Regions from separate parts of the Sporofaciens sp. SGI.106 genome, predicted to be linked through region 1. Evidence: a T-box and tRNA genes for the amino acid it is inferred to sense, from the RefSeq annotation. Region 1 holds a T-box; the other holds one or more tRNA genes.
The links. The T-box of region 1 lies ahead of ACQRCC_RS05055 (valine--tRNA ligase). A T-box ahead of a tRNA ligase gene usually reads a tRNA of that ligase, here a tRNA-Val.
Positions count from the first base shown of each region.

Region 2: it has a tRNA-Val gene. The T-box ahead of ACQRCC_RS05055 (valine--tRNA ligase) is inferred to sense a tRNA for this amino acid. The anticodon was not compared.

Region 1 covers NZ_JBNPMZ010000004.1:184,548-189,569, forward strand. Annotated here, with positions in the region: gene ACQRCC_RS05050 (LTA synthase family protein) at 1-721, opposite strand, end outside; gene ACQRCC_RS05055 (valine--tRNA ligase) at 743-3,421, opposite strand; T-box leader at 3,515-3,745, opposite strand; gene ACQRCC_RS05060 (AEC family transporter) at 3,862-4,806, opposite strand; gene ACQRCC_RS05065 (DUF1848 domain-containing protein) at 4,850-5,022, opposite strand, start outside.
Region 2 covers NZ_JBNPMZ010000003.1:23,131-28,152, forward strand. Annotated here, with positions in the region: gene ACQRCC_RS03215 (GNAT family N-acetyltransferase) at 1-107, opposite strand, end outside; gene ispF (2-C-methyl-D-erythritol 2,4-cyclodiphosphate synthase) at 55-606, opposite strand; gene ACQRCC_RS03225 (phosphomannomutase/phosphoglucomutase) at 784-2,280, shown strand; gene ACQRCC_RS03230 (DUF6774 domain-containing protein) at 2,678-2,842, shown strand; tRNA gene ACQRCC_RS03235 (tRNA-Met) at 2,920-2,993, opposite strand; tRNA gene ACQRCC_RS03240 (tRNA-Val) at 3,031-3,103, opposite strand; gene ACQRCC_RS03245 (alpha/beta fold hydrolase) at 3,295-4,380, opposite strand; gene ACQRCC_RS03250 (hypothetical protein) at 4,407-5,009, opposite strand; gene ACQRCC_RS03255 (hypothetical protein) at 5,014-5,022, opposite strand, start outside.

The sequences.
Region 1 (5,022 bases):
CAAAAGCAATATTTCCAAAATAATTGGAAATGACACGTTTATCCAGTGCCAGATCCGTAAGGAACATGTATGCCCCAAAGCATACGACAACGCCTCCCAGCGCCAGTAACCGGTGCATCTTTCCTTCAAATTGTCCGCCGCGTCGCCACATGGATATGACCCATACAACAACAGACACGATTCCAACCGACAGTACGATCAGTTCGAATCCATTAAAATAATTGTTGATCAGAGAAACCGCATCCGTAGCGACCTTCAGATCCTGTGCATTAAACGGTGTAACACGCTTTAAAAGCATATATCCGTTGCATACACCCAGTACCAGCCACAGTACGCTGATGATAATCCTTGCAAATACTCTTCGCCGGAACAGATATACGACCATAAAGGTCATAAAAATCATAAAAGAATTATAGAGAAACACCAGAGGTGTCTCTGTCATATAATCCCAGGCCTGGAAGAGGGAATGCCTGGATATTCCCTCGATTACCAGGTTAATCAAACATGCAAGCAGTGCATGGAACACCAGTGAAAATCGATTCATAAATACATACACCGGTTTCATCTTCTTCGCAAATGCGCTGTTTCGCCGTTCATTGATAATTCTTTCCCGGCGAACCTTCTTGGCATGCCACCAGGCCTTCACATCTTCCTTTTTCAAATGTCTTATCTTTTGCAACGAGCCTTTTATATCCGGCTTTTTGAACTGAATTTTCTTCATAGTATCCCCTTGTTTTCTGATCTACAGTTTTGCTTTCATGCTTTCCAGTCTTTCTGTGACCTGAGCCAGCATCTGCTGATACTTCTCAAGTTTATCCCGTTCTTCCTGTACCTTTGCCTCCGGCGCCTTGCTGACAAATTTCTCATTATTCAGCATACCATTGGAACGGGCAATCTCTTTCTGCAGTCTGGTTTCTTCCTTGGTCAGACGTTCCACTTCCTGTTCAAAATCAATCAGTTCTTCTAACGGAACATAAACCGTAGCATCCGGTACTACAACAGACACTGCATCATCCGCAATTCCATCTCTGCTGTTCTGAACAATAAAGTCACTTGCTGCGGCCATCATCTTTGCAGGTTCTTTCAGAAGTGCCAGACCTTCTCCCAGTCTTTCCTCTTCACACACTACATAAATCTTAGCCTTTCTGGAATTCGGAACATTCATCTCAGAACGTACATTACGAACTCCTTTCACGATTGCTTTAAAATGCTCTGTGATGTCCACGGCCTCAGAGAAATTCCATTTTGATGATGGAGCTTCCAGTGCCGGACTATATTCCGGCCAGCTGGAAATCATCAGAGATTCCTCCTCCGGAACCAGATTACTGTAAATTTCTTCCGTTACAAACGGCATAAACGGATGCAGAAGCTTCAATGCAGATTTCAGAACTTCTTTCAGTGTCCACATTGCAGCATTTGCTCCGACTGTATCTTCATCCGCATGATAAATACGATATTTCGCAATTTCAATATACCAGTCACAGAATTCATCCCAGATAAAGTCGTATACTTTCTGAAGCGCAATTCCAAGCTCGAATTTATCCATGTTTTCAGTAACATCTTTTATCAGAGAATTACATTTGGATAAAATCCAGCGGTCTGCCGGACGAAGTTCAGTTGCAGATGGCTGTGTAATATCCTTACCATCTATATTCATCATAATGAAACGAGATGCGTTCCATACCTTATTTGCAAAGTTACGGCTTGCTTCTACTCTTTCATTATAGAAACGCATATCATTACCCGGTGCATTTCCGGTTACCAGCGTCATACGCAGAGCATCTGCTCCGTACTGGTCAATAATCTCCAATGGATCAATACCATTTCCAAGAGATTTACTCATCTTACGCCCCTGTGAGTCACGAACCAATCCGTGAATGAATACGGTGTGGAACGGAGATTTTCCGGTATGTGCGTATCCGGAGAATACCATACGGATTACCCAGAAGAAGATAATGTCGTATCCGGTTACCAGCACATCTGTCGGATAGAAATAATCCATTTCTTCTGTCTGTTCCGGCCAGCCCAATGTGGAGAATGGCCACAGTGCAGAAGAGAACCATGTATCCAGGGTATCCTCATCCTGAGTAAAATGAGTACATCCGCACTTCGGGCATTTCTCAGGCATTCCTCTTCCTACTACAAGCTCGCCGCACTCATCACAGTAATATGCCGGGATTCTGTGTCCCCACCAGATCTGTCTGGAAATACACCAGTCACGGATATTCTCCAGCCAGTGCAGATAAATCTTGTCAAATCGTTCCGGAACAAAACGGAGTTCTCCTGTCTTAATGGCATTGATTGCCGGTTTTGCCAGCTCTTCCATCTTTACGAACCACTGCTGCTTAATAAGTGGTTCTACCGTCGTGTGACAGCGGTCGTGAGTTCCAACATTATGAGAATGCGGTACTACCTTTACCAGATATCCCTGTTCCTCCAGGTCTTTTACCATCGCCTTTCTCGCCTCATAGCGATCCATTCCTGCATACTTGCCGCCATACTGCTCATTGATGGTAGCATCATCATTCATAATATTGATTTCCGGCAGATTGTGACGCTTTCCAACCTCAAAGTCATTCGGGTCATGTGCCGGAGTAATCTTAACTGCACCTGTTCCGAATTCTTTATCTACATAATAATCTGCCACGATTGGAATCTCTCTGTCAGTCAGCGGAAGCAGACACTTCTTTCCTACGATATCTTTGTATCGCTCGTCATCAGGATGTACGGCAATCGCGGTATCTCCCAGCATGGTTTCCGGACGGGTAGTCGCAATCTCCAGATAATCATCCGTTCCAATGATCGGATACTTGATATGCCAGAAATGACCTTCCTGTTCTTCATGCTCTACCTCTGCATCAGAGAGGGAAGTCTTACATACCGGACACCAGTTGATGATTCTGGATCCTTTGTAAATATATCCTTCTTCATATAACTTGATAAATACTTCTTCTACTGCTTTGGAACATCCTTCATCCATAGTAAAACGTTCTCTGTCCCAGTCACAGGAAGTACCAAGCTTCTTAAGCTGGGAAGTAATGGTTCCGCCATACTCTTCCTTCCACTGCCATGTACGTTCCAGGAACTTCTCACGTCCCATCTCTTTCTTATCAATACCTTCTTCTTTCAGCTGGTTGGTAACCTTAACCTCAGTAGAGATTGCTGCGTGGTCCGTTCCCGGAACCCACAGTGCATTATACCCCTGCATTCTTTTATAACGGATCAGGATATCCTGCAGGGTATTATCCAGGGCATGTCCCATGTGAAGCTTACCGGTAATATTCGGCGGCGGCATCACAATTGTAAATGGTTTTCTGCTGCGGTCAACTTCTGCGTGAAAATACTTTTTTTCACACCATTTTTCATAAAGCTTTGGTTCAATCTCTTTTGGATTGTAAGTTGTCTCCATCTTCTGACTCATAATTTCCTCCTCATTGCCTGTTGGTTTTTCACACTTTTAATAAAGGACTTCCATTTCCTGCTAATTCAAGATAAAAAAAACGCCCTTTAAAAACTAAAGGGCGACAAATACCGCGGTACCACCTTTATTTATATATAGAAATAACTCTTCTACATATCTCATCTTATTCTATAACGGGAACGACTCCGGGAAAACTTACTCATCATTCAGCCTTCCAGCTCCAAAGCTACCTTCCGCACCGATACTCCCGGACCGTCTTTCAGCCAATGAACCGTCCTCTCTGCTGGATCAGCAATGCGTACTCCTCTTCTTCCTGGCCATTATCGGACTGCTTATATACGCAAAGAATAGAAGCAGTCTTAAACTAATGATTATAATATCCACCGCCATCCCATTTGTCAAGAAGTTTACAGTTTTTTCAGAAAGTCTTAAGGAACTTTCTATATTAACCCAAAACAGCGCAGGATGTACAGCCACCCGGTCAAAGTAAATGCACTGAACATCGTCGTCAGCATCACCACGCTGGAAGACAGGACTCCTTCATGATCCATATTCTTTGCCATAACAAAACAGCTTACTGTGGTGGCTGAGCCAAGCATTACCAGAATTGCCACCAGTTTCTCCTGACGAAATCCAAGACTCACCGCAATCGGTAAGAATAAAGCAGCAAATCCTACCAGCTTTATAATTGCAGCTGTAACTGCCGGTGCCGCTTTATCAAATGCCTTTTTTATATCAAAGGTTGCTCCCATGGCCATCAATCCCATCGGGGTTGCCATACCACCAATACTGCTGACTGTTTTTCCAATTATTCGAGGCATGGGTATCCGAAGAGCCGACCAGATCAGTCCGGCAGCAATACCAATAATAATCGGATTGGTCACAATGCCGCGAAGCGTCTTCTTCAGAACGCTCCTGTCAATTCCCTGCTGCCCCGGTTTAAAGAGTGAGAGCACCAGAACAGCCATAATATTATAAAGAGGAACACTTCCGATAATCATCATCGGAGCCATGCCCGCCGATCCATAAATATTCTGGATAAATGCAATTCCCAGAAGAGCGGCACTACTGCGATAAGAGGCCTGAATGAATTCCCCCTGAATGGACTTGTCCTTCCAGACAAATGATACCGCCGCTGCAACAGCAATACTTACTACAGTTGCACCGAAACAGAACAATACAAATTTAATATCCCATACTTCTGAAAAATCCACAGTAGCAAGATCGGAAAATACCAGCACCGGCAAAGGAACCAGAAATACAAATTTATTCATTTTTGAGGCAAATACCTCATCTATCCATCCTATTTTCCGGAAAAACAGTCCCAGTATCATCATCAGAAATACCGGGACTGTTGCATTTAAACTAAATATCAGATTCTCCATAATTTTTTAACTGCTCCTTTATCATCCTGTCGTTTTAAGCCTGTTACATGAAATCAAATAATGATAGCTGGTTATCCTTTGCAAGATAAGTTTTTCGTTCCGTCACTATTTCATCCCCCTGAAGGTTTCCGATTAAAATCGGAGACTGCGGATCGTGAAGATCGTGCTTTTTCCTTGCTCCCTCCAGGCTTCCGGTCGCATAACAATAACGACATC
Region 2 (5,022 bases), on a different contig from region 1:
CGTTCACTATTATCTAATTTGTATATATCCATCTTTTCTTCCCAAGCCTTTCCGTTATCTGTCTGAATGAGGGCATCCGTTGCACCCTGCGCATCCGCGCTCTTCATCCGTTGCAACCGCATAACTGTAATTTGCAATAGTCTCGAGGCATGCTATCGCCTGGGAAGAAATTCCTTCCCCTGATCCGGTAAAGCCAAGTCCTTCTTCTGTCGTTGCCTTAATATTAATCTGATCCACATCAATATGCAGAGCATCCGCCACATTTTTTCTCATCTGCTCAATGTGCGGTGCCATCTTCGGCCGCTGTGCAATAATGGTAGCATCAATGTTGCCGATTACATACATTTTCTCATCAATCAGCCTTCCTACATGTTCCAGAAGCTTTATACTGGATGCGCCTTTATATTTTGGATCCGTATCCGGAAAATGTTTCCCGATATCTCCAAGTGCTGCCGCGCCCAACAAAGCATCCATAATTGCATGCAGAAGCACATCCGCATCCGAATGACCCAAAAGTCCTTTCTCGTAAGGAATGCTGACCCCACCCAGAATCAGGTCTCTTCCTTCTACCAGTTTATGAACATCATATCCCATGCCAATACGCATATCTATTCCTCACTTCCATCAATTATTTTCCCCCGCCATTCGCATACCATAACATTACCATTTTATGATTATTTTATCAATGCAATTATTTTGCCCGGTTCCTGCTGTGTTTACAACACAGTTGTTCCTGTGATACAATATTTTCACAATAAGAAATATAAAGGAGCGATTGTTATTATGGTAGATTTAATGAAACTTCAAAATGGCAGTGACGTAAGAGGTGTTGCCGCTGAAGGTGTAGAAGGCGAAGCTGTAAATCTTACCCCTGATGCTGTGAACTTAATCGGACAGGCTTTTGTACAATGGTTATCCAATCGTACCGGAAAAGAGGCAAAAGATATTCGAATCGGTGTCGGACACGATTCCCGTATTACTGCTGAAAAAATGAAAGAAGCTTTCTTCCAGGGGCTTTTCACTGCAGGTGCTTCCGTCTATGACTGCGGTCTGGTTTCCACTCCATCCATGTTCATGACGGTGGTCTTTCCGGAATTTGCCTTTGACGGTTCTGTTATGATTACCGCAAGCCACCTTCCATTCAACCGAAACGGTCTGAAATTCTTTAATCCCGACGGAGGATTGGAAAAAAGTGATATCACCGAGATTCTGACTATCGCAAAGACACTTACCCCTGCTACATCAGACCGGAAGGCAGAAAGCTGCAGAAGTCTTGATGCATACACCAAGAGTCTTCGCAAAAAAATATGTGCAGGCGTAAATGCTGAAGACTATGAGCATCCGTTAAAGGGACTTCACATTGTTGTAGATGCCGGAAATGGAGCAGGCGGTTTCTTCGTAGACCAGGTTCTCGCACCGCTGGGAGCAGACACTTCAGGAAGCCAGTTCCTGGAACCGGACGGAATGTTCCCGAACCACATTCCTAATCCGGAAAACAAACAGGCAATGGAGGCCATCCGCAAAGCTGTTCTTGATAACCATGCCGATCTGGGAATTATTTTCGACACAGACGTAGACCGTATGTCCGCTGTTTTGCCGGATGGCTCCGAAGTGAATCGTGATGCCATTATTGCAATGATGGCTGCAATTCTTGCAAAAGACTATCCGGGCGGTACAATCGTAACTGATTCCGTTACCTCAGACAGACTGACCGTATTCCTGGAAAAAGAGCTTCAGATGAAGCATCATCGTTTTAAACGCGGATACAAGAATGTTATTAATGAGTGCAAACGTTTAAATGAAGAAGGTATTCTGTCACCACTTGCCATCGAAACCTCCGGTCACGGCGCATTAAGTGAAAATTACTACCTGGATGACGGTGCATACATGGCTGTAAAACTTCTGATTGCCGCTGCACTTGCCGCAAAAGAAGGAAAAGCTCTTGGTTCCTTTATTGAAAAACTGGAAAAGGGAATTGATGAACGGGAATATCGTATGAAGCTTACCTGCGAAGACTTCGCATCTTATGGTCAGAATGTTCTGGCACAGTTCGAGGAACGCGCAAAGGCTGCAGGCTACGCTGTAGCACCGAATTCCTACGAAGGAGTCCGCATTTCCTTCGATTCCGAGGATGTAAAGGGCTGGATGCTTCTTCGTCTCTCCCTGCATGATCCTCTTATGCCTCTTAACATGGAAGGTGTGCGTCCGGGAGACTGCGATAAGATGATTGCAATTGTAAGAGAATTACTGAATGGATTTGATAAGCTGGAAGTAATTTAATACTGGCATGGTTTAGAAACACTAAAACATATGAAGGGGCTGCAAAAGTGAATGACTACTCAATAGACTATTCATCTATTTTGCAACGCCCCTTTTTACGTGGAATAATTACTTTTCTTCCATCTGACACGTAGTTTTAGGCATTCTCTACGTGGGAAACTACTAATTTTTCCCTTTCACACGTATCTTTCGTTATTTTTTACGTGGAAAAATGTCTTTTTTCCTATCCCACACGTAGGACTACAATTTTTCTACATGTAAAAAATTAAAAATTAAAATCTGACACGTAATCTAAACAGTTATTTTGATATGTTCCCAACTTCTTGAAGTTTTATCCCCAAACAAATTTCATAATTCCGCATAATATAAATCAAAAGTGCTTTGGTGTCAGTATATTATGAATAATTGCTCTGATCTCTATCTCCTCTCAACAATTGCCTGTAAACTCTCCGTATGTCTTTCTGAGGATGAACTTGCAATACTCGCCACAAACCTCACAGCGCTGGGCGATATGCTTGCTGTTATAATTGCCAGGAATTCAGCTCGTAAAAATAAAGAATAAACTATAATGTTATGCTTTTTCACAACACAAAATAAGAGACAGATTACTCTGTCTCTTGATGTCGCGTTTCACGCGAGTAGCGGGAACTGGATTTGAACCAGCGACACCACGGGTATGAACCGTGTGCTCTAGCCAACTGAGCTATCCCGCCATATTTAGTTTGTGTTGCAACAATCTTTTGTTGCAAATGGGACCTACAGGGCTCGAACCTGTGACCCTCTGCTTGTAAGGCAGATGCTCTCCCAGCTGAGCTAAGATCCCGGCTTTTCGGTTGTGCTCGCTTTGTTTGCTTGCCTCAACCTTGCTTCGCTATTATACTATTATTTGTCGCTAAATGTCAATAGGTTTTTTCAAAATTTTTTATTTTTTTCAAATCGATTAAATAATTGCGTTTTTTTCTACAATTTATATAAAAAGGTTTCCCTCACACGGACAACCTTTTCCATTTATTCTTATGCTGATTTTTCTGTTTTGGATAAAATATTTTTTACTGTATCACAATACAGTTTCGGATTATCCATAAACATACTGTGACCTGCATTTTCAATCCAATAAAAGGCTTTATCAGGTGCTTCTATATTTTCATAATAAGCTTGGGCATCTTCCTGACAAACAGCATAATCGCCTTTGCCGGCAAGATAATATACAGGCACATTATAGGTTTTTGAAATCAGATTAATATCAAAACCAAAGAAAGCATACTCCATTATTCCTTTATTTTGAGCAAAGAATTTCTCCGTATTCATTTGTAACATAAACCATTTCATATCATCAAAATTCATATCAGGAGAAGTAATGCCTGTAATCATCTGAGAAAGCCCCGACATTTCCCCTTCACAGGCAATGTATTTTGATGTGGCAGTAACAAGCTGACTGAGGTCGTCAAGCGACATATCATTATAGTCATTAACTCGACTCATTCTTTTGATAAGTTCTGTAAGTTTTTGCTCATCCTCTGTTCCTTTGATTTCATCTTTTTCAAGAGCCGTTCGTGCAACGTTCAGTTTGTTTTTATAAAGATTAGTAATCTGACTGATACCGATATAGCAGTTTACATTTTCAGGATATTTTTGCACATAGATACTGCCAATTACAGTTCCCCATGAATGACCTGCAATAATTACATTCTTCTTGCCGAAGCGTTCTTTTACATACTCAACAATTACATTAAGGTCATTAACAAGCAAATCTATGTCAGCATTTGCATTGCAATCATTGGCGTAGTAAGTTCTGCCGCATCCACGCTGGTCATAATTAATAATAGTAAGTTCGGATTCGAGTTCCCTCTGATAATAAGCAGATACATATCCCATAGGACTTGCCGGACCACCGTGAATGAAAATCATAACAGGATTTTCGGTGCTTTCTCCACGTATCTGAATGTATTGTTTCATTCCGTCTATATCTATGTATGTAGATTCTTGAATTCCGCTTTCGGTATCAATTTTATTTTTATTGCTGTTTATCAGACGTAAAACTAAAACTGAAAATGTGACAAGCGCAATAACAGAGATAATTATAATAAACACAATTAACATAGGTTTTTTATTTTCCTTTTCACAACTTAGTTAAACTCTGATGGCTGAACGTAACCATGAGGACTTATGGCAAAACCATTTTGGTACTTAACTGTAATATACTGTGTTTTCCCATCAACCTCCAGCTTCACATAGCAGATATCATTTTCAAATTTATCTGTTATTTCCATTTTCTGGTCCATGTAGTAAACCCATACTGTTCCGTCCTCTTTATATTCAACATCCGGCATACTTAATTCTTCCAGTAATTCCTCATCAGTTAATGGTCTTTCCACACCGTTCTCATATGCAACACCGCCACCTTCCTGATGAACGTCATTACCATCTGCATCCTTATAATCAAGTGTATAACTTCCATTTTCTACAGTAAATGTAGCGTCTGTCTGATCACCGTGGATCCATACCTGCACAATTCTCTGGATACCACCAAGATCCATAGCATAGGCTGCACTTCCGGATCCAACCACGAGTACGAATGCCGCTATAGCTACAGCTACTTTAGAGATAAAATGTTTCTTTCTAATCGGAACAACCTTCTCATTTGTCGTCATATTCAGCACCTCCGTCAATACATCCGGAGAAGCATGCAGTTTATCAAAAACTCTCTGGAATTTTTCTTTATCTGTCATTTTCTTACTCCTC